2 regions of the Dactylosporangium sp. NPDC000244 genome follow, and region 1 is predicted to be linked to the other one. Evidence: riboswitches for the same ligand, from Rfam matches in the RefSeq annotation. Region 1 holds a riboswitch; the other holds the start of a gene.
What was found. A riboswitch is a leader RNA that binds a small molecule or an ion and turns the genes downstream of it on or off. The one in region 1 is predicted to bind glycine.
Positions count from the first base shown of each region.

Region 2: linked by a shared signal. The riboswitch ahead of gcvP (aminomethyl-transferring glycine dehydrogenase) and the one ahead of ABT369_RS51655 (L-serine ammonia-lyase) in region 1 are both predicted to bind glycine.

Region 1 is NZ_JBEPEH010000058.1:15,349-26,571, reverse strand. Features, by position in the region: gene ABT369_RS51660 (MMPL family transporter) at 1-824, opposite strand, end outside; gene ABT369_RS51655 (L-serine ammonia-lyase) at 841-2,241, opposite strand; glycine riboswitch at 2,233-2,334, opposite strand; glycine riboswitch at 2,339-2,428, opposite strand; gene ABT369_RS51650 (AbfB domain-containing protein) at 2,462-3,631, opposite strand; gene ABT369_RS51645 (LLM class flavin-dependent oxidoreductase) at 3,824-4,657, shown strand; gene ABT369_RS51640 (sugar kinase) at 4,654-5,760, opposite strand; gene eda (bifunctional 4-hydroxy-2-oxoglutarate aldolase/2-dehydro-3-deoxy-phosphogluconate aldolase) at 5,757-6,404, opposite strand; gene ABT369_RS51630 (IclR family transcriptional regulator) at 6,434-7,177, shown strand; gene ABT369_RS51625 (ROK family transcriptional regulator) at 7,174-8,409, opposite strand; gene mmsA (multiple monosaccharide ABC transporter ATP-binding protein) at 8,715-10,262, shown strand; gene mmsB (multiple monosaccharide ABC transporter permease) at 10,259-11,223, shown strand, end outside.
Region 2 is NZ_JBEPEH010000012.1:164,264-175,486, forward strand. Features, by position in the region: gene ABT369_RS18975 (bifunctional nuclease family protein) at 842-1,306, opposite strand; gene ftsR (transcriptional regulator FtsR) at 1,533-2,180, opposite strand; gene odhI (oxoglutarate dehydrogenase inhibitor Odhl) at 2,254-2,694, opposite strand; gene gcvH (glycine cleavage system protein GcvH) at 2,852-3,232, opposite strand; gene ABT369_RS18995 (DUF881 domain-containing protein) at 3,262-3,957, opposite strand; gene ABT369_RS19000 (small basic family protein) at 3,960-4,292, opposite strand; gene ABT369_RS19005 (DUF881 domain-containing protein) at 4,289-5,137, opposite strand; gene clsA (cardiolipin synthase ClsA) at 5,134-5,748, opposite strand; gene ABT369_RS19015 (hypothetical protein) at 5,812-6,831, shown strand; gene ABT369_RS19020 (methyltransferase domain-containing protein) at 6,846-7,466, opposite strand; gene ABT369_RS19025 (nucleotidyltransferase domain-containing protein) at 7,499-8,233, opposite strand; partial or broken gene ABT369_RS19030 (nucleotidyltransferase domain-containing protein) at 8,294-8,947, opposite strand; glycine riboswitch at 8,981-9,075, shown strand; gene gcvP (aminomethyl-transferring glycine dehydrogenase) at 9,154-11,223, shown strand, end outside.

The DNA.
Region 1 (11,223 bases):
AAGCCGGCCGCGACCTCCTCCCGGTAGCGGGCCACGAGCAGCAGCCCGTAGTCGATCGACAGGCCGAGGCCGAGCAGCGTGACCACGGTGACGACGTTCTGGTCGAGGTCGCTGACCCGGCTGAACACCCACAGCAGGGGCATGGCCGCGGCCACCGACACCACGGCGGCGAGCACCGGCAGACCGGCCGCGACCAGGCCGCCGAAGACGAACACGAGCACGATGAGGGTGAGCGGCAGCGAGATCAGCTCGGCCCGGCCGAGGTCCCGCTTCTGGGCCCCGCGCACGTCGGCGTTGAGCACCGGGTTGCCGCCGACCTCGACCGTCGCGTCCGGCACTCCCGCCGCGGCCAGGTCGGCGTCGAGCCGGTGCAGCCGGGTGCGCAGGGTGTTCAGCACGGAGTCACGCTCGCCGATGTCGAGCTTGGCGAGGGTCGCGACGACCAGCAGGCCGTGCCCGTCGGCGGCCAGGTAGACGGGGGCCTTCGCGGCCGGCACCGAGAACGGGGTGTCCACCGCGGTGACGCCGGTCGACCCGGCCAGGTCGGCGGCCGCGGCGCCGACGGCGGTGCGGACGGCCGGGGCCTGCGGGTCGACGTGGTCGATGAGGCCGATGACGGTGCCGCTGGAGTCGTTGCCGGTCGCGATGGCGTCCAGCCCGTCGATCGACTCGACGTGCCTGGGGTTGCTCGCGTCCGCGATCGCGCTGAAGACCGGCCCGAACGTGAGGGCGCCGAGCACGACCACCACCAGCCAGACCCCGATCACCGACCAGCGGTGACGGAAGCAGAACCGACCGATCCTCGCCATCACGCCGAGTGCCATGCCGCACAGCTTCGCATCAGCACTCGATCACGGTGACGGCCAGGCCTCCCCGGGCGGTCTCCTTGTACTTCACCGACATGTCCCGCCCGGTCTCCCGCATGGTGCGCACGACCTTGTCGAGGGTGACGTGGTGCGCGCCGTCGCCGTTGAGCGCGAGCCGGGCCGCGTTGACCGCCTTGACGCTCGCGATCGCGTTGCGCTCGATGCACGGGATCTGCACCAGGCCGCCGACCGGGTCGCAGGTCAGGCCGAGGTTGTGCTCGAGGCCGATCTCGGCCGCGTTCTCGACCTGGCCGGGCGCGCCCCCGAGGGCCTCGCAGAGCCCGGCGGCGGCCATCGCGCAGGCGGAGCCGACCTCACCCTGGCACCCGACCTCGGCCCCGGAGATGGACGCGTTGCCCTTGATGATGATCCCGACGGCCGCGGCGGCGAGCAGGAACCGGACCACGCCGTCGTCGTCGGCGCCCGGGACGAAGCGCCCGCTTTTCGGAAATACTGCGTAGTGCAGGACGGCCGGGATGATGCCGGCCGCGCCGTTGGTGGGGGCGGTGACGACCCGCCCGCCGGACGCGTTCTCCTCGTTGACGGCCAGCGCGTAGAGGTTGAGCCAGTCCATGACGTGCAGCGGATCGGACATATCCGATTTCTCGCATAGATCTCTGTACAGCCGTGGCGCTCGTCGACGCACCTTGAGTCCGCCCGGCAACACGCCGTCCGGACGCGTGCATCCGTTGCGCACACACTCCTGCATGACCGCCCAGATATGGAGCAGCCCGGCGCGGACCTCGGCCTCCGAGCGCCACGACAGCTCGTTGGCCAGTATCACGTCGGAGATCGAGCGGCCGTCGCAGTGCGCGAGCAGCTCGGCGCCGGTGGTGAACGGGAACTTGACCGGCACGTCGGCCTCGGCGACCGCGCCGTCCGGGCCGACCACGAAGCCGCCGCCGACGGAGAAGTAGGTGCGGGTGAGCAACTCCTCGCCGGCCTCGGTCCAGGCCGTGAAGCGCATGCCGTTCGGGTGCTCGGGGAGGCTGCGGCGGCGGTGCAGCACCAGGTCGGCGTCGGCGCTGAAGGGGATGTCGTGCTCGCCCAGCAGGGCGATCCGCCCGTCGAACGCCACCTCGGTTCCGGTGTCCACGGTCGCCGGGTCCTCGCCCCGCAGGCCCAGGACGACCGCCCGGGCCGAGCCGTGGCCGTGGCCGGTCGCGCCGAGGGAGCCGAAGAGCTCGGCCTTGACGCGACCGGTGCGCGGCAGGAGCCCGGCCTCGGCCAGGCGGACGGCGAAGCGGCGGGCGGCGCGCATCGGCCCGACCGTGTGCGAGGAGGACGGGCCGATGCCGATGGAGTACAGGTCGAACGCGCTGAGCGTCACGGGAGGCTCCCTTTGGTCGAGGGTCGAGCCTCCCCGCTCTGTCATCGAATGCCTGAGAGCTTCACCGGCACGGCCGCCCGTAGGGTGGCCGGCGGTTTGCACCGTGGGCGCGGGACGCGGCGTCCCGGCTTTCCAGAGTCGCCTTCCCGCGGCGGTACGTGGGCCTGAGAGATTCCGGGGAGGAGTTGCTCCTTCGGCGTCCCGTTTCCAGGGACTCTCCCGTCGCGGGTCGAGCAGCGCGTATGCGGTTGTCGGGCCGACCGTACTACGGGGCCCACGGCGCGGCAACGGCCCACGTGATGTCCGGAACCAGGCTGCCGGCGTTGTCCTGGGTCGCGGTGCCGCCGGGCGTTGCCAGCCACAGCTCCGAGTTGATGTGGCGCAGGTAGGAGCCGGGGAAGTTCCAGGACGCCAGCCGCACCCCGCCGGGGGCCGTCTTCGCGCACCAGGTCGCGTCCGCGCGGGTCAGGGCCGTGCCGTCGTCGGCGCTGATCTTCACGCGGCCGTTCTGGTGGCGCAGGTAGTAGCCCGGGTAGTTGCGCGACTGGAGGGAGTAGCACCCGCCCGCGAGGCCGGGCACCACGCGCCAGGTGGCGTCCTGCTTGAGCAGCTGGTCGCTGGAGGAGGACACGTTCTCGGTGAACCCGAGGCCGTTCATGTGGCGGACGTACCGCGTCGTGCAGCACGCCGTCGTGGCCCGCAGCGAGATAGAGGAGCCGGACGGCAGCGTGGTCGCGGCCCCGTCGTCGCCGGCCGAGCCGGGCACGGCGGCCAGGGCCGAGGCCCAGCGCGCGGCCATCTTGTCGTAGCCCGCGCGGGTCGGGTGCACCCCGTCGGCGAGGTCGCCGGTGCCCAGCGCGGCGTGCATGTCGACGAAGTGGACCTTGGTGCCCTTGCCGGCCACGATGCCGGGGACGGTGGCGTTGAACGCCTTCGCGGCTGCCTCCCTCCCGGCGTCGGCCAGCGGGATGATCGAGGCGACGAAGACGTCGGCGCCGGGCGCGGCCGCGCGCACGTGGTCGATGAGCGCGGAGAGGCGCGCGGGCGCGTTGCCGAGGTCGTAGTTCTGCACCACGTCGTTGGTGCCCAGGTGGATGAGCACGCTGCGGGGCGCGGTGGACGACACCCAGGCGCTCGCGTTCGCGTCCACCTGGTCGATGCGCCAGCCGGGGTGGCCCTCGTGGTCGTGGTCGGGCAGGTCGGCGGGGCCGTTGAACTGGGAGCCCACGAAGTCGACGGGGTGGCCGGCGCCGGCCAGGGCGCGCCACAGGTTGATGCGGTAGCCGCCGGGCACGTTGAAGCCGTCGGTGATCGAGTCGCCGAGGGGCAGGATGCGCACCCCGCCGTTGGACTCGGCGTGGGCGGCGGAGGGCGCGGCGAGGAGCGCGGCGACGGTGGCGGCCGTCGCGGCTAGGGCGGTAAGCAGTCGACGCATGAACCTGAAGGTATGTGTCGGTTTCATTGTTGTAAATGTTTGGATTTTGTGGGTCTGGTACAGTCCGCCTTGGAACTCCGCATTCCGCGCCCCAGAGATACGTCGCAGAACGGGCGCGGGACCCCGCAGCAGTCGCGGGGAGGAGGTGGCGACAGCACTGTCCGCTGCCCACCTTGCTTCTGGGAGTACCACATGGAAATCGGTCTCGGCCTGCCCGTCAGCGACCCCGCGCGCCTGCCCGAGTGGGCCCGCCGCGCCGAGGCGGCCGGCTTTGCCACCGTCGCCCTGCTGGACCGGCTCGCCTACGACAACCCCGAGCCGCTCGTCGCGCTGGCCGCCCTGGCCGGCGCCACCACCCGCATCCGGCTGCAGACCGAGGTGCTGCTCGCCCCGCTGCGCGGCACCGCGCTGCTGGCCAAGCAGGCCGCGACCCTGGACCGCATGTCGGGCGGGCGCCTCACGCTCGGCGTCGGCATCGGCGGCCGCGAGGACGACCACGCCGCCGCGGGCGTCCCCCTCGACCGCCGCGGCGCGATCATGGACCGGATGCTGACGGACCTGGCGGCCATCTGGTCCGGATCGCCGTACCCGCTCGCGCCGATCGGCCCCTCCCCCGTCACGCCGGGCGGCCCGCCGCTGCTCATCGGCGGGTTCGCGCCGCCCGCGCTGGCCCGGGTCGCCCGCTACGGCGCCGGGTTCCTGTGTGCCGCCCCGCTGCAGTGGGCCGGTGGCCTCGTGCGCACCGTGCACGACCAGTGGGCCGAGGCCGGCCGGCCCGGTCGCCCGCGGCTGGTCTGCCAGCTCAACGCCGCGGCCGGCTCGCCGGAGTCGATCGCCGGGGCCCGCTCGGCGGTCGCGGCGTACTACGCGTTCACCGGCCGCGAGGGCTGGGGCGACCCGATCTCGGACCCGAAGCAGCTCGCCGACACCGTTGCCGCCTACCGCGACTTCGGCGCCGACGAGCTGGTCCTCTACTGCTGGGGCGACGACCCTGCGCAGATCGAGATCCTGGCTTCTTTGCTTTAGCGCTGCACCCGCGCGCCGGCCCCGGCGACCAGGGCCTCGACCTCCTTGAGGCTCGCCATCGAGGTGTCGCCGGGCGTGGTCATGGCCAGGGCGCCATGGGCCGCGCCGTATTCGACGGCCGTCTTCAGGTCGCCGAAGGTCATCAGCCCGTAGATGAGTCCCGAGGCGAAGCTGTCGCCCCCGCCGACCCGGTCCAGGATCTCCAGGGCCGGGCGGTGGGTGGCCTCGGCGAACTCCCCATCCGACGCCGTTTTCCACCAGGCGATCGCGCCCCAGTCGTTCACGGTGGCGGTGTGCACCCCGCGCAGGGTGGTCGCGACGACCTGGAAGTTCGGGTAGGCCGCGACCGCCGCCGCGATCATCGTGCGGAAGTTCGCCGAGTCCAGCGCGCCCGCGTGGATGTCGGTGCCGGGCACCTCGAGGCCGAGGCAGGCGGTGAAGTCCTCCTCGTTGCCGATCATCACGTCGACGAGCCCGGCCAGCCGCCGGTTCACCTCGCGGGCCCGCTCCTGGCCGCCGATCGCCTTCCACAGGCTCGGCCGGTAGTTGAGGTCGTAGGAGATCACGGTGCCGTGCCGGCGGGCGGCGCTCAGGCAGGCCTCGATGGTGTCCGGGGTGGTCTCGGACAGGGCCGCGTAGATGCCGCCGGTGTGCAGCCAGCGCACGCCCAACTCGCCGAAGAGGTGCTCCCAGTCCACGTCCCCGGCCTTGAGCTGAGCGGCCGCGGTGTGCCCGCGGTCGGAGACGCCGACGGCGCCGCGGACCCCGAAGCCGCGCTCGGTGAAGTTGAGGCCGTTGCGGACCGTGCGGCCGATCCCGTCGTACTTCACCCATTGCACGAACGTCGTGTCCACGCCGCCCTGCAGGATCAGGTCCTCCAGGAGCCGGCCCACGTCGTTGTCCGCGAACGCGGAGACGAGCCCGGTGCGCAGCCCGAAGCAGCGGCGCAGCCCGCGAGCCACGTTGTACTCCCCGCCGCCCTCCCACGCGCGGAACTGCCGGGCGGTGCGGATGCGGCCCTCGCCCGGGTCGAGGCGGAGCATGACCTCGCCGAGGGAGACGAGGTCGTAGCGGCACTCGGCGGCCGGCCGAACGGTGATCATCGGGCCTGCTCCAATGCGTCTCGGGTGCGGCTGGTGACGGCGGCCCAGTCGCGGGCGGCCAGCAGCTCGGGCGCCACCATCCAGGTCCCGCCCACGGCCAGCACCGACTTGACCGCGAGGTAGTCGGCGAGGTTGGCGGTGTTGACGCCGCCGGTGGGGATGAACCGGACGGTGCGGAAGGGGGCCGACAGGGCCTTCACCATCGGTACGCCACCCAGCTGCTCGGCGGGGAAGAACTTCACGGTGTCCAGGCCGGCGTCCAGGGCCTGCATGATCTCGGACGGCGAGGCGACGCCGGGGAACACCGGCACGCCGTGCTCCTGGCAGCGCGCCACCACGGACGCGCTGAAGCCGGGGCTCACGACGAACTTCGCGCCCGCCTCGACGGCCCGGTCCACCTGGGCGGCGTTGAGCACGGTGCCCGCGCCCACGAGCATGCCGGGGCGCTCGGCCATGGCCCGGATGGCGTCGGCCGCGGCGGCGGTCCGGAACGTCACCTCGGCACAGCCCAGGCCGCCGGCGACGAGGGCGTCGGCCAGGTCGGCGGCGTCGGCGGCGTCCTCGAGCACGACGACGGGCACGATCCTCCCGGCCGCGATGGTTTCGACAACGGGGTGTTGTTCAGTATGCTGAACGTCGGTCACACATGTGACCATAGTGCACCGGAGGCCGCGTGACCACACCCGTCAAGTCCGCCGACCGAACCCTCGACATCCTGGAGGCCCTGGCGACCGGCGGCCCGTCGACGCTGTCGGAGCTCACGCGCGCCCTCGACATCCCGAAGAGCAGCCTGCACGGCATCCTGCGCACGATGGCGGCCCGCGGCTGGATCGAGACGACGCAGACCCGGTTCCGGCTCGGGCTGCGGGCCCTGCAGGTCGGCGCGGCCTACCTCGACGCCGACGACACCGTGGGCCTGCTCGCCGGCATCCTCGACGATCTCGCCGCCCGCTTCGGGGAGACGACCCACCTGGGGCGCCTGGACGGCGCGGACATCACCTACGTGGCGAAGCGGGAGTCGGTGCATCCCCTGCGCCTCTACTCCGCGATCGGCCGCCGCCTCCCGGCCCACGCGACGGCGCTGGGCAAGGCCCTGCTGGCCGCGCGCGCCCCGGAGGAGGTCGACGCCCTGCTGCCCGACCCGCTGCCGGCCCTGACCCCGCACACGATCACGGACCGGGCCGCGCTGCGGGCCGAGCTGGCGTCGATCCGGGCGCTCGGCTATGCGGTGGACCGCGAGGAGAACACCGAGGGCATCGTGTGCGTGGCGCGCGTGGTGCCGGTGCGCGACCCGGCGACGGACGCGATCAGCCTGTCGATTCCCCGCACCCGCGTGTCGTCGTCCACAGTGGAGGAGGTGGCGGCGGCGCTCGCCGAGGCCGTCGACAAGGCTTCCAGCGCGCGGCGCTTCCTCTAGCCGGCCAGCAGCGCGGAGACCTGGGGCGAGTACGTCGAGTGCAGCACCAGCGCCGCGCCGCCGATCACGGCCGCGTCGTCGCCCAGCGGGGACAGGGCCACGTCCACGGTGCGGATGCGCCGGGCGATGGCCCGCTCCCCCAGCGCCCGCACCACCGCGGTGCGGAACTGCGACTCCACGTGCCGGATGCCGTGCCCGCCGACGATGATGAGCTCGACATCGACGATGTTCACCACGTTCACGGCCACCGCGGCGAGGCGCTCGGCGGCCCGGCCGATCACCGCCTCGGCGAGCGCGTCCCCCGCGGCGGCCGCCCGGCACAGAGCCCCGTGGTCCACAGTGGACGGTGACCGCCGGAAGGCCTTCGTGAGAGCGCTCTCACCGCCGGCCGCGAGCTGCCGATGGGCGTCGGCGACGAGTGCGGCCGGGTTGATGAGGCTCTCGAGGCAGCCGCTGTTGCCGCAATAGCAGTCGGGGCCACTCTCCGTAACCGAGGTGTGCCCGAACTCGGCGGCGTTCATGGAGCCGCCCCGGTGGACCTGGTGACCGAGCACGAGACCGCCGCCGACGCCGGTGCCGAGGAAGAAGTACGCGAAGTTCGCGACCCCCCGCCCGGCCCCCGCCCAGCGCTCCCCGATCGCCGCGGCGGTCGCGTCGTTGTCCAGCGTGACCGCCAGCCCGGTGGCGTCGGCGACCATCTGCTTGAGCGGCACCCGGGTCCAGTCCGACAGCTGCGGCGGCGAGATGACCTCCCCCAGCGACTGGTCGATCGGGCCCGGGGCGGCCAGCCCGACGCCGAGCACCCGCTCGCGCTCGACCCCGGCCTCGTGCAGGACCTCGCCCACGAGCTCGGCCATCGCCGCCGTGACCTTGACCGGATCCATGTCGGCGGGGGTCGGGCGGCGGGCGGTGACCAGCGGCCGGCCCAGCAGGTCGACCACGACACAGGCCAGCTCGATCGGGTCGAAGTGCAGCCCCACGGCCCGCCCGGCATCGGCGTTGATGCGCAGCACGGTGCGCGGCTTGCCACCGCTGGACGAACGCGCGCCGTCCTCGCGCACGATCCCCTCGTCGATCAGCCGGCGCACGATGCCGGAGACCGTCTGCGGCGTCAGGCCGGTGTGCTCCGCGATCTCCACGCGGCTCGTACCGTCGGCCAGCTGGATCTGATCCAGCACGACCGCCCGGTTGTACTGGCCGACCTTGGGGAGATTTGTCCCGACTTGCCGCACCCAGCCTCCTGCCTACGTACCGTTACCTACATGATGCCCTGCGCCGTTGACTTAGTAAAGCAATTGGATTTAGAGTCCGACACGCGCAGCTAACGCCCCGGACACGTGAGAGCGCTTCCCCGGCCGCTGCGATGGCGGCCAGGGCACTAGATCATTGCCGGATTGTTACCAAGAAACGATCGGCGGGACTGGGCAGGATCGCCACACTGGAATAAGTTGGTCGTCACAACAAACCTGGCCTTGCGGCAGTGGTTCCAGTAGCCCCTCGGAGGCAACATGATGTCGGTGACAAGGGGGCTCGAGGTATGAGCACCGCACCGGTTCTGCTCGAGATGCGGTCCATCACCAAGGAGTTCCCGGGCGTCAAGGCGCTCAGCGACGTCAACCTGGTGGTTCGCGAAGGCGAGATCCACGCGATCTGCGGCGAGAACGGCGCCGGGAAGTCGACGCTGATGAAGGTGCTCAGCGGCGTCTACCCCTACGGCTCGTACAGCGGCCAGATCTTCTACCAGGGCTCGGAGAGCCGCTTCAACAACATCCGGTCGAGCGAGAAGGCCGGCATCGTGATCATCCACCAGGAGCTTGCCCTGGTGCCGCACATGTCGATCACGGAGAACCTGTTCCTGGGCAACGAGCCCCGGCGCAACGGGGCCTACGACTGGAAGGGCGCCAACCGCAGGGCGCACGAGCTGCTGGCCCAGGTGGGCCTGCGCGACGACCCCGACACCCTCATCAAGGACATCGGCGTCGGCAAGCAGCAGCTGGTGGAGATCGCGAAGGCGTTCGCGAAGGACGTCAAGCTGCTCATCCTCGACGAGCCGACCGCCGCGCTCAACGAGAACGACTCCAAGCACCTGCTCGACCTGCTGCGCGAGTTCAAGCGGCAGGGCATCACCTCGATCATGATCTCGCACAAGCTCAACGAGATCGAGGAGATCGCCGACTCCATCACGATCCTGCGCGACGGCAAGACGGTGGAGACCCTCGAGGTCGGCGCCGAGGGCGTCAACGAGGACCGGATCGTGCGCGGCATGGTCGGCCGCGACCTGGAGAGCCGCTTCCCCGACCACACCCCGAACATCGGCGAGGTCTTCTTCGAGGTCCGCAACTGGACCGTGCGCCACCCGATCTCGGCGGACCGGCTGGTCTGCAAGAACTCGAGCTTCAACGTCCGCCGCGGCGAGATCGTGGGCTTCGCCGGCCTCATGGGCGCCGGGCGCACCGAGCTGGCGATGAGCCTGTTCGGCCGCTCCTACGGCGTCTACCAGTCCGGGCAGATCTTCAAGGACGGCCAGGAGATCCAGCTCAAGTCGGTGGCCGAGGCGATCAGCCACGGCCTGGCGTATGTCAGCGAGGACCGCAAGTCCATCGGGCTCAACCTGCTCGACGACATCAAGACCTCGATGGTCGCCGCCAAGCTGTCGAAGATCACCCGCCACGGCGTCATCGACGAGGTCGCCGAGCACAAGGCGGCCGAGGAGTACCGCAAGGCCCTGCGGGTCAAGGCCCCCACGGTCGACGAGGGCGTCACCAAGCTCTCCGGCGGCAACCAGCAGAAGGTCGTCCTGGCGAAGTGGATGTTCACCGACCCCGACCTGCTGATCCTCGACGAGCCGACGCGCGGCATCGACGTGGGCGCCAAATACGAGATCTACGGCATCATCCAGCGGCTCGCCGACCAGGGGAAGGGCGTCATCGTCATCTCCTCGGAGCTGCCGGAGCTGCTCGGTCTGTGCGACCGCATCTACACGGTGTTCGAAGGCAACATCACCGGTGAGGTCCCCCGCAGTGAGGCCAACCCGGAACTCCTCATGAAGCAGATGACCTCTACGAAGAAGATGCCGACGCGATGAGCCGATTCAAGGACCTCCAGAAGAACCTGTTCGGGGGCACCACCTCGAACGCCCGTCAGTTCACGATGATCTTCACCCTCGTGGCGATCATCCTGCTGTTCCAGTGGCTGACCGACGGGCTGACCCTCAACTCCGGCAACCTGATCTCGCTGACCCAGCAGTACGCGTACATCTCCGTGCTGTCCATCGGCATGCTCATGGTGATCGTCGCCGGCCACATCGACCTCTCGGTCGGCTCGATCGCCGCGTTCGTCGGCATCATCGTGGCCAAGTCGATCCGCGACGGCGGCGTGCCGTGGTGGGTCGGCATCCTGATCGGCCTCGGGGTCGGCGCCGTGATCGGTGCGTGGCAGGGCTTCTGGGTCGCCTACATCGGCGTGCCCGCGTTCATCGTCACGCTCGCCGGCATGCTCATATTCCGGGGCGGCAACCAGTACATCGGCAACGCCGAGACGGTGGCGGTGCCCAAGGCGTTCACCCAGATCGGCGCCGGATACCTGCCGGAGTGGGGCCCCAACACGGGGTACAACAACAGCACGCTGATCCTGGGCCTGGTCGCGTGCCTGGCCGTGGTGTGGCGCGAGTTCCAGTCGCGCAAGACCCGCCGCCAGATGGAGGCCGAGCAGAGCCCGATGTGGGTGTCGGTCCTGCGCATGGCCATCATGGTCGCCGTCATCGTGTTCGCGACCCTGCGCTTCGCCGGCGGCCGCGTCGGCACCAGCTTCCCGATCTCGGGCTGCATCCTGGCCGTGCTGGTCATCGCGTACTCGTTCTACACCCGCAACACCGCGGGCGGCCGGCACATCTACGCGGTCGGCGGCAACGCCCGCGCCGCCGAGCTTTCCGGCGTGAAGCTGCGCCGCGTCAACTTCTTCGTCATCATGAACATGTCGATCCTGGCCGCGCTGGCCGGCATGATCTTCGTGGCCCGCTCCGGCGCCTCCGGCCCGCAGGACGGCCT
Region 2 (11,223 bases), on a different contig from region 1:
CGTGGCCGGGTTCACCTGGGCATACTCAGCGGCCTCAGCGGCATGGCCGGGTATCCCGGGATCCGGGGGCTGTTGCATTGCGACCCACCTCCAGCGTCAACACCCGCAACCCTATAGCGCACCTTGAGGGTCTGCGGGGAGGTAACGCCGCGACACGCCGCGTGCCGGTGCGTGAAACCTTGCGCGCGTCCGCCCGTGGCACTGGTTGACCGTCGGCGACGGCATCCCGACGCTGCGGTTGACCCACCACCGACGCTACCTGTCGTGTTCCGGAAGGCAAGCGTCTTCACCGAACTGCGCAGGCGTTTCCGCCCCTGTCACACGGGCGTGTGCCCGATTTGTTACCAACCGCGTCGCACACTCGCCACCCTGGGCCCGCCCGAGCTCACCCACCCGCGCCCAACCCAGGCCGCCGCAACCGCCCCCACACGCTCGCAACGCCGCGCGCGCTGGTCCTTCGCCGCCCCGCACCCACGTCGTCGCCGTCTGCCGGCTCATCGTCGCGTACGTTGCCGCGCCCGCCTTGTCGCCGCCTGTGCCGCGGCCTGGCGTCTGTGTCCTCGGTTCGCCGCACCGCCGCCCGCATTGCCGCCGCCTGCCGTCCGGTCCTCGGTCCGCCGCCTGTTGTCCGGCTCGTGGCCCGCCGCTCGCCCATTGCTGCGCACGGCTTTGCCTCGGCCGGGCGGTATCGGGGTGAGATTGGTCGGTGGGAGCCCGGGGCATGGTGGACTCGCCCGAGACTGGGTGAGTCGCTGCGGAGGCGCCGAACTGCTGCCAGGCCGCGACCGGGGCGGGTGAGGCTGATGAGAGCCGCGGCGGCCGGATCGGACGTGCCGGGCGATCAGCCGGCGAAGTCCTCCGGGCGGACCTGCTCCAGGAACTCCCGGAACTTCTCGACCTCGTCCTCCTGCTCGTCGGGGATGACGATGGCGGCCTCGGTCAGCACCTGGTCGGCGCAGCGGATCGGGGCGCCCACGCGAAGGGCCAGGGCGATCGAGTCGCTCGGGCGGGCCGACACGCGGACGTTGTCGCCGATGACGAGCTCGGCGTAGAAGATGTTGTCGCGCATCTCCACGATCTCGACGGCGTGCAGCGGGGCCTTCAGGGCCGCGAGCATGTCGCGCATCAGATCGTGGGTCAGGGGTCGGGCCGGCTTCACCCCCTGCTGCTCGTAGGCGATCGCGGTGGCCTCTACCGCGCCGATCCAGATCGGCAGGTAGCGGTCTCCGTCGACCTCCTTGAGCAACACGATGGGCTGATTGGTAGGCAGCTCCACGCGAACTCCGACCACATTCAGCTCTCGCACTGCCGCCTCCGTGTCGACTTGCCTCTCCCTGCACGTTACACGGACTCCACCGCAGTCGTGCCACTCGCGATGCCCGTCTGGTGTGCCGAGTGGTGAAGATCGCCTGCGGATGGAGCCGATCGAGCGTGGTGCGAAACGTCCCGTTCACCCAGTTTTTGCCCGGAAGGTGGAGAACGTCCGGCCTCCGAGGGCCGGACGCGGGCCGGACATGGGCCGGGTGGCGGGGCTACTTGCCGAGGATCTCGCGCAGGCCGGCGCGCACCAGGGCGGCGTGCACGCGCTGGGTGAGCGCCGCGAGCTCGTGGACCGTGTCGGCCGCCCGGGCGCGGCCGGCCGGGCCGTTCTGCCTGGTCAGCGGCGTCACGAGCTGGCTGAACAGCCCGATCTCGCGGTCGGCGGCGGCCCGGTAGGCGCGCAGGTGCCTCGGCTCCACGCCGAACTCGCCGAGGCGGGCCGCGGCCATGGCCACCTCGAGGGCGTCGGCGTCATAGCCGGCCCCGGGGCGGGACTTGAGCAGCCCGTGGTCCTCGAGCGCCTTGAGGGCCGCCTCGGTGAGCCCGGCCTTGCTCAGCAGCTCCTCGCGGGTGAGGCGGATCTCGGCGGGGGCCTCGGCCGGTACCGAATCCGTGACCTCGGTCAGCGGCTCACGCATGGTGGCGAGGTGCTCGCGGATCACGCGCAGGGGGAGGTACTGGTCCCGCTGCGCGGTGAGCACGTAGCGCAGCCGCGAAACGTCCATCCACGTGTACTTGCGATACCCGGCCGGGGTGCGCCGCGGCTCGACGAGCCCCTCGGTCTCCAGGAAGCGCAGCTTGGAGATGGTCACGTCGGGGAAGTCGCCGCGCAGGTGCGCGAGGACCTCGCCGATGCTCATGAGACGCTCACCCCGGGTGAGGTCCTCACCCGGGGTGGGATTGTTCCAGGCGGCCGCCGACGCCGTCATCGCCTCAGCTCTCGTCGGGGCGCGGTCCTGCGACGAACACGAGGCGGAATTTGCCGATCTGGACCTCGTCGCCGTTGCTCAGCGTCGCCGCCTCGACGCGTTCCCGGTTGACGTAGGTGCCGTTGAGGCTGCCGACGTCGCGCACGGTGAAGGTGCCGCCCTCGCGGTGGAACTCGGCGTGGCGGCGCGAGACCGTCACGTCGTCGAGGAAGATGTCGCTGTCGGGGTGCCGGCCGCTCGTGGTCACGTCGTGGTCGAGCAGGAAGCGCGCACCGGCGTTCGGGCCGCGGCGGACGGCGAGCAGCGCCGTGCCCGGCGGCAGGGAACCCGACATGCGGGTGGGCACCATGTCGTTGTCCGGCCCCTCGATGGCATCCTCAATGGCGCCAAGGTTGAGCGTGGACGTGACGTCGAGTGGGGGAAACTCGTCGTCTGGGCGCGTCATCGAACCACCTCACGGTCGTATGTCGGGGTCAGCCGGATGCATGGGAAGCCTCGGAACGCATACGGTTGACTGAGCGAGCCTAGTCACGCGCGAAATCACGGGTCAACCGGACGCGCGGCAAGGGCGTCGGTGAAATACCGGGCGAATTCCCGGGAGATCAGCCGGCGGTCAGGTCGGCGTACGCCTTCGCGTCGAGCAGCGCGTCGACGGCCGCCGGGTCGTTCACCTTGAGCTCGACGAGCCAGCCCTCGCCGTACGGATCGGAGTTGATGAGCTCCGGCGCGCTTTCCAGGGCCGGGTTCACCGCGACCACCTCGCCGGCGACCGGCGCGTAGATCTCCGAGACGCTCTTGGTCGACTCGACCTCACCGAGCGACCCGCCGGTCTCGAACGCGGCACCCGTCTCGGGCAGCTGGACGAACACGATGTCGCCCAGCGAGTCCTGCGCGTAGTGCGTGATGCCGACCTTGAACGTGCCCTCCCCGGCGGGGGCGAGCCATTCGTGTTCGGCGGTGTACCGCAGATCGTCGGGAATCACGTCAAGTCCTTCTTCGCTCGGCTGGGGTACTACTGTGCGGGCTTGGCGTACTGCAGCGCACCGGCATTGTGCAACGCGTTGACGCGCACGGGATCCAATTCGCGCACGGAAACCGTACCGCCGTGCTGGCGGACGCTGTCCACGACCCCTCCCGGGATGTTCAGCGCCGTCCGCATGGTGTCCGGACCTCCGATGACCGTGATCGTATAGGGCGCGGCGATCATCGTCCCGTCGACCACGAGCCGGCCCGCGTCCGGGGCGTCCACGAAGTACGTCGAGGCCACGATGCGCACCGCGGGCCCACCGGCCCCGGCGATCTGCATGGCCTCGGCCCCGGCCCCGCGCAGTTCTTCGATGGCGTCGAGCACGGTTTCGGATTTTATGGCCTCGGAGCCCTGCGTGAGGTCGATCTGCAGACCCGGCCCCTCGGCGGGGAGCGTTCCGGCGAGGATCCCCAGCTCGTCGGCGCGCTTGCGGGCCTCGGCCAGGGCCGCGTCGCGCCCCTGCGCGCCCGAGTCGAGCTGCCGCTGGGTGTCCTCGAGGTCGCTGATCTCGCCGCGCAGGCGGTCCTGCTGGGCGTCGAGGTCGGACAGGATTCGCACGAGGTCCTCGGGCCGGGCGGAGGAGAGCTCGGCATCGGTACCGCCGGCCTTGAACTGGACCGCGACGGCGAAGCCGAGCAGGGCCAGCAGCACGGCGATGACGAGGTTGGCGGGCTTGCGCACGGCTACGCCCGGAACAGATGCCGGCGGATGGCGGCCACGTTACCGAAGATCCGCACCCCGAGGACCACCACGACGCCGGTGGACAGCTGCCCGCCGACGCCGAGCTTGTCCCCGAGGTACACGATCAGCGCCGCGACCAGCACGTTCGACACGAACGAGACGACGAACTGCTTGTCATCGAAGATGCCGTCGAGCTTGGCCCGCAGGGCGCCGAAGACCGCGTCGAGCGCGGCGACGACGGCGATCGGCAGGTACGGCTGCAGCCCGAGCGGCACCGACGGCTCGAGGAAGACACCGGCCGCAACGCCGATGGCCAGGGCGATCACGGCGATCATCGCGTGGGACCTCCAGAGGGAGTCGACGAAGGGGTCGGGGCGGGAGTCCGGGCGTACTTCAGCGGCGGCTCGGCGGCCCCGGCGAGGGCGAGGTTCGCGCGCTTCTTCACGCCGAACTGCATGCGGTACTCGTCGACGTACCGCTTGAACCGCTTCGCCGTCGCGGAGGCGTTGAACCGGTCGGCGAGGTCCGGCGGCCCGATCGCGGTCACCTCGTAGGGGCTGGTCACGGGCCGGAAGTCGACGAGGATGACTCCACCGGCGGCCCGGATCGTGCCGGTCGCGGTGAGCCGCTGGCCGTTGACCGCGACCGCCTCGGCGCCGGACTGCCACAGCCCGTTGGCGATGTCCTGCAGGTCCCGGTCGAGCACGACGCCGAGATTCTCGTCCTGCGTACGGCCGGTGACCGGATCGACCTGCGGCGGCGCGTCGGCGATGCGGACCGCCACCCCGTCCCCGGTGACCTTGCCGGTGCCGGTGCCGGCGGCCAGGTCGCGCAGCCGGGCGGCGCTGTCGCCGTCGGCGAGCGCGTCGTCGCGGGCCTGGTCGACCTGCGCGCGCAGCTCGGCGGCGCGCCGCTGCAGGTCGTCGGCGGTCTTCTGACGGGCGCGCACGTCGGCCACGAGATCGTCGCGGGCCTTCGAGGTGCCCGGGGCGGCCTGCACCACCTGGTGGTACGCCACCGCCAGCAGGAACCCGATGGCCAGCATCGCCACGACGGTCAGCCACCGGCCGGACCGCGGCGGGGGAGCGTCGCCGCGGCGCGCGGCCGCGGCCGCGTAGCCGGGGTCGAGCGGGTTGCGGAACAGCTCGCCGAGCAGGTCGTCGCGGCGGGGCGAGGTCACGAGGAGCTGGAGGCCTTCAACTGCACCGCCCGCCCCGCGCGGACGTGCACGGTGGCCTGGATCACGTAGAACACGGCCGCGACCCAGTACAGGACGATGCCCCACCACAGCAGCGCCCAGCCGCTGGGCTGCGCCCACGAGCGCGCGGACTCGGCGAAGTGCGCCAGCAGCATCATCGGGAAGCCCATGAGCAGGATCGCGGTGGCGGTCTTGCCCACGTAGTGCACCGGCGGCGGGCCGTGGCCGAGGATCCGCAGCACCACGAGGACCAGCACCATCACGGCCTCGCGGGCCAGCAGCGCGATCGTGAACCACCAGGGCACGACGTCCTTGAACGTCAGCGCGAACAGGGTGGCCAGGATGTACAGCCGGTCGGCGAGCGGGTCCAGCAGCTCGCCCAGGCGGCTGACCTGCTTGAGCCGGCGCGCCGCGTACCCGTCGACCCAGTCGCTGAGCCCGCCGATGACGAGCACGGTGACCGCCCAGCCGGTGGCGTCGGTGGCGAGGAACAGGTACAGGAACAATGGCACGCCGAGCAGGCGCATGAAGCTGATGAGGTTCGGGACGGTGAGCACCGGCCCGAGACCCTGCCGGTCTGCCACGCGGGGAATGCTAACAGCCCGCACGGGTGACCTGGTGGAGGCGCCGCGGCCCGCCGGGTAGCGTCGCGCGGCATGAGGCGGACGACGGCCGTGGTGCTGGCATTGGTACTGCTGCAGGGCTGCTCGCCGTCCGCGACGCCGCCCCCGGCCACGCCGCAGCCGGCCCTGGCCGCGTCGCCCGCGATCCCCGGGGCCGAGGGCGGGCTCGGGACCGCCTCCCCGGCGCCTTCCACCGCCGGTCCCTGCACGATCTTCCCGGCCGACAACGTCTGGCACGCCGACGTGTCCAAACTGCCCGTGAGCCGCGACTCCGCGGCCTGGGTGGCGAGCATCGGCGCCGCCGCGCACGCCCACCCCGACTTCGGCACCACGTTCGGCATCCCGATCACGAACGTCCCGGCCGGCCAGGCCAAGGTCCAGGTCACCTTCGAGTACGCCGGCGAGAGCGACCCGGGCCCGTACCCGATCCCGCGTAACGCGCGCGTCGAGGGCGGTGCGAACGCCGGCGGCGACCGGCACGTGATCGTCCAGGACACCGCGGCCTGCAAGGCGTACGAGCTCTACGCCGCGTCGGTGCAGCCGGACGGCTCCTGGAAGGCGGGCTCCGGCGCCGTGTACGACCTGCGCGGCAACGCCCTGCGCAAGAGCGGCTGGACCTCGGCCGACGCCGCGGGCCTGCCGATCCTGCCCGGCCTGCCCCGCGCCGAGGAGGCCGCGGCGGGCCGGATCGACCACGCGATCCGCTTCACCGCGCCGAAGACCCGCAAGTCCTTCGTCTGGCCGGCCCGCCACGCCGCGTCCGATGCCACCGACGCCGCGCTGCCGCCGATGGGCGCCCGGTTCCGGCTCAAGGCGTCGGTGGACATCGCGAAGTACCCGCCGCAGGCCCGGGCGGTGGCGCAGGCGCTGAAGACGTACGGCGCGATCCTGGCCGACAACGGCTCCCCGTGGTACTTCACCGGCGCCGAGGACCCGAAGTGGAGCAACACCCAGCTCGACGCGCTCAAGGCGCTGAAAGGCTCCGACTTCGAGGCCGTCGACTCCTCGCTGCTGATGGTCGACCCCAACTCCGCCCGCTGCCGCGCCGGCTGAACGGGGCCGGGGCCCTAGCGCAGCAGGGCGATCGTGAAGTCCGCGCCCTGCGGGTGGTAGGCGTGGTCGATGCGCCACCGGTCGGTCAGGGCGGCCGCGAACCGCATCAGGACCGACGGGTCGGCGTAGAGCTCGTCGTGCGCGCGGGCGGCCGCCGGGCGGTTCGCGCTGAGGAAGTTCGCGGCCACGGCTCGCCCGGAAATGTCGTACGCGTGTTCTAAAGTGCTGAGGTAGTAGAGCGGGTCGTCCGGGTCGGCGAACTGGAAGACGCCGCTGAGGAACACGTAGTCGTGGCGGCCCGCCGGGGTCTCGGCCACCGGCAGGAGCGAGACGCCGGGGACGCCGCGGCACGTGGCCAGCTCGACCATGGCCGGGTTCAGGTCGACGCCGGTGTAGTGCAGGGGGAGGCGCATGGCGCGGAGGTGGAAGTACAGGTCGCCGGGGCCGCAGCCCCAGTCGAGCACGGTGCCGCCCGCGTAGCCGGCGGCGCGGGTCAGGGCCTCGAAGCGGACGCGCTGCAGGTCCTCGCTGCCCCAGCCGGCCGCCCGCCACGTGGGGCCGTCCAGCCCGAGCCCGGCGTGGAAGGCGGCGATGGTCTCGGCCCGGCCCGACGGCCCGTGCAAAGGCTCGTTCAAGGGGTCGTGCAAAGGGCCGTGCAAAGGCTCGGTCATCGCGACAGCCGGGTGCGGATCAGCAGGTCGTTCAGCGCCGGGGCCGCCGACGGGGTCGCGGGCAGCCGTGAGGTGTCCCGCGCCGACTCCAGATCCGCCGTCAGCCGTGCCACGTCCGCGGCCAGGACCTCCGGTGCGACCAGCGACGGGGGCAGGGCGTGGTGCTCACCGGCCTTCTTGGCCTCGATCAGGTCCGGGACGTAGGAGAGGGTGTTGAGCACGCGCAGGTCCGACTCGATCTCGCCGGTGCGCATCAGGTGGATGCCGGTGTGCAGCACCCGCAGGGTGTAGAGGGCGGGCTTCAGCTCGCCGGTCTTGGAGTACAGCAGCCACTGGCCCGAGGCGAAGCCCAGGTAGTGCCGGGCGTGCTCCGGCGTCACGCAGTGCGGGGCCAGGGCCCTGAGCTCGTCGTGCAGGGGGCTGGTGCGCACGACCAGCGGGGAGAGCAGCTGCTCCAGGACGTAACCGTTCGGGCGCAGGAGGAGGCGGATGAACTTCGCCAGCTCCTGGCTGACGATGTCCAGCTCCATGCCCTCGCGCTCGCCGCCCAGCTCCACCGTGTCCGGGCCGGTGTCCAGGCCCACCACCTCGTCCAGGGGCAGGAGGTGGCAGGCGCGCAGGTCGAGGTCCGAGTCGACGGAGGCGAAGCCGTAGAGGTGGGCGCCGCTGACCGTGGCGAAGGCGAGGGGATACGGGTGCTCGTCGGCCACCGCACCGGCCCAGGCCGGGATGCCCTCCGGGGTCGGGGGCTGGGTGGTGGTCACTCGCACGGGCGGTACAGGTGCCGCGGTTCGCAAGGCGAACAGGAAGCGCTCCACCGCAGCCCGATCGGGCTCCTCCGGGAGCTTCGACGCCGAGTCGGCGGCGGCCAGGTCGGCGGTCAGGGCGCCGGCCAGGGACTGGAAGTCCTCCCAGCTCAGCTCGCCACGGCGGATCGCCAGGAGCTCGTCGCGCCAGGGGGTGACGTCCACCAGGACCTCGCCGGTGCGCAGGACGTGGGCGCCGGCGCGCAGCAGGCGGGCCATGTGCATCGCCTGCTTCCAGCGGACCTCGCCCGTGCGGGCGCGCACCGAGGTGAGCTTGCCGAGCTGGTCGCGGGCGTAGTCGCCGTAGGTGCGGGCGGCGCGGCGGGACAGCAACGCGGGGCGCAGCTCCAGCAGCGCGCGGCCGGCGTCCGTGACGTGCTCGACCAGCGGCGACGACAGGCACTCCCACACCGTCGGGTTCGCCGCGAGGGCCAGGGTGCAGGCCCGCTCGACCTCCCACGAGAACTGCTCCGGCAGCGGCCCCTCGACGTGCGTGGGCGGCTTGTCCAGCGACCAGAAGGCGTCGCTCGGCGTCTGGAACACGCCCCGGCGGTCGGTGTCGGAGTCCGGGCCGTCCAGCCCGTAGGCGCGGGAGCCGACGACCGCGGAGTAGATCGTGTGCTTCGCCACGATGGTCAAGTCCTGCACTGTTGGTAGGGTAGTCGTGCCGGCAATACCCGCGCGGGAGAGATCGCTGTGCAGAGCAGCGACGCCGAAGGGGCAAATCCTCCCCGGAACCTCTCAGGCAAAAGGACCGCGGCGGGTTGGCACCTCTGGAGTCTGCGACAGAGGGGGAGGAGCGCACGTTCGCCCCTGTCCCGAGATCCGCCCAGAGAGTGTGGCCCATGACCAGTTTTGCCGCGCGGCACATCGGCCCGAGCGCCGACGAACAGGCCCGGATGCTCAAGACCGTCGGGTACGAGACGGTCGAGGACCTCATGACCGCCGCGATCCCCGGCTCGATCCGCTGGCACAAGCCGCTGGACCTGCCGCTTGCCGCGTCCGAGGCCGAGGTGCTGGCCGAGCTGCGGGCCCTCGCCGCGGCGAACCGGACCCTGGTGTCGATGATCGGCCTCGGGTACCACGGCACCCACACCCCGCCGGTGATCCTGCGCAACGTGCTCGAGGACCCGTCGTGGTACACGGCCTACACGCCGTACCAGCCGGAGATCTCCCAGGGCCGGCTCGAGGCGCTGCTGAACTTCCAGACCGTCGTCGCCGACCTCACCGGGCTGCCGGTCTCCGGGGCGTCGCTGCTGGACGAGGCGACCGCGGCCGCGGAGGCGATGACCCTCGCGCGGCGCTCGTCGAAGGTGAAGTCCGAGGTGTACGTCGTCGACGCCGACGTGCTCCCGCAGACCCTCGCCGTCATCCGGACCCGCGCCGAACCGCTCGGCATCGAGGTGCGCGTCCTCGACCTCGCCGTCGAGGAGCTGCCCGAGGCGTTCTTCGGGGTGCACCTGCAGTATCCGGGCGCCTCCGGGGCCGTGCGCGACCACGAGGCCGTCATCGCCCTGGCCCATGAGCGGGGCGCGATCGCCACCGTCGCCGCCGACCTGCTCGCCCTGTGCGTGCTGCGCGAGCCCGGCGCGATCGGGGCCGACGTCGCCGTCGGCAGCGCCCAGCGCTTCGGCGTGCCGATGGGCTTCGGCGGCCCGCACGCCGGATACATCGCGGTCCGCCAGGGCCTCGAGCGCACCCTGCCCGGCCGGCTCGTCGGCGTGTCCAAGGACGCCGGCGGCGCCCCCGCCTACCGCCTCGCGCTGCAGACCCGCGAGCAGCACATCCGCCGCGAGAAGGCGACCAGCAACATCTGCACCGCGCAGGTGCTGCTCGCCGTCGTCGCGAGCATGTACGCGGTCTACCACGGCCCCGACGGGCTGCGCGAGATCGCCGCGCGGACCCACGACATGGCCGTGCGCCTCGCCGCCGGGCTCAGCGCGGGCGGGGTCACCATCGAGCACCGGGCCTTCTTCGACACGGTGACGGCGGTCGTACCAGGTCGGGCCGGCGAGATCGTCGAGGCCGCCGCGGCGCGCGGGATCAACCTGCGCCGCGTCGACGCCGACCGGGTCGGCATCGCCTGCGACGAGACCACGACGTTCGGGCACCTGCGCGACGTGCTCGCCGCCTTCGGCCTCGCCCACGCCGACGTCACCGGGCTCGACACGGCCGACTCGGTCCCGGCGCCGCTGCGCCGCGCGTCGGACTACCTCACGCACCCGGTGTTCAGCAGCCATCGATCCGAGACGGCGATGCTGCGGTACCTGCGCCGGCTCTCCGAGAAGGACTACGCGCTCGACCGCGGCATGATCCCGCTGGGCTCCTGCACCATGAAGCTCAACGCGACCACCGAGATGGAGCCGATCACCTGGCCCGAGTTCGCGAACGTCCACCCGTTCGCGCCCGACGCGCAGACCCAGGGGTACCGCCGCCTCATCGCCGATCTCGAGCGCTGGCTCGCCGAGGTCACCGGCTACGACGCCGTGAGCCTGCAGCCCAACGCCGGATCGCAGGGCGAGCTCGCGGGGCTGCTGGCGATCCGGGCCTACCACCACGACCGCGGCGACACCGAGCGCGACCTGTGCCTGATCCCGTCCAGCGCGCACGGCACCAACGCGGCCAGCGCCGTCATGGCCGGCATGCGGGTCGCCGTCGTCGCCTGCGACGAGCTCGGCAACGTCGACCTCGCCGACCTCGACCGGAAGATCGAGCAGCACCGCGACCGGCTCGCGGCCATCATGGTCACGTATCCGTCGACGCACGGGGTGTACGAGACCGGCATCGCCGAGCTGTGCGGGAAGGTCCACGACGCCGGCGGGCAGGTCTACGTCGACGGGGCCAACCTCAACGCGCTGCTCGGCTTCGCCAAGCCCGGGCAGTTCGGCGCCGACGTGTCGCACCTCAACCTGCAC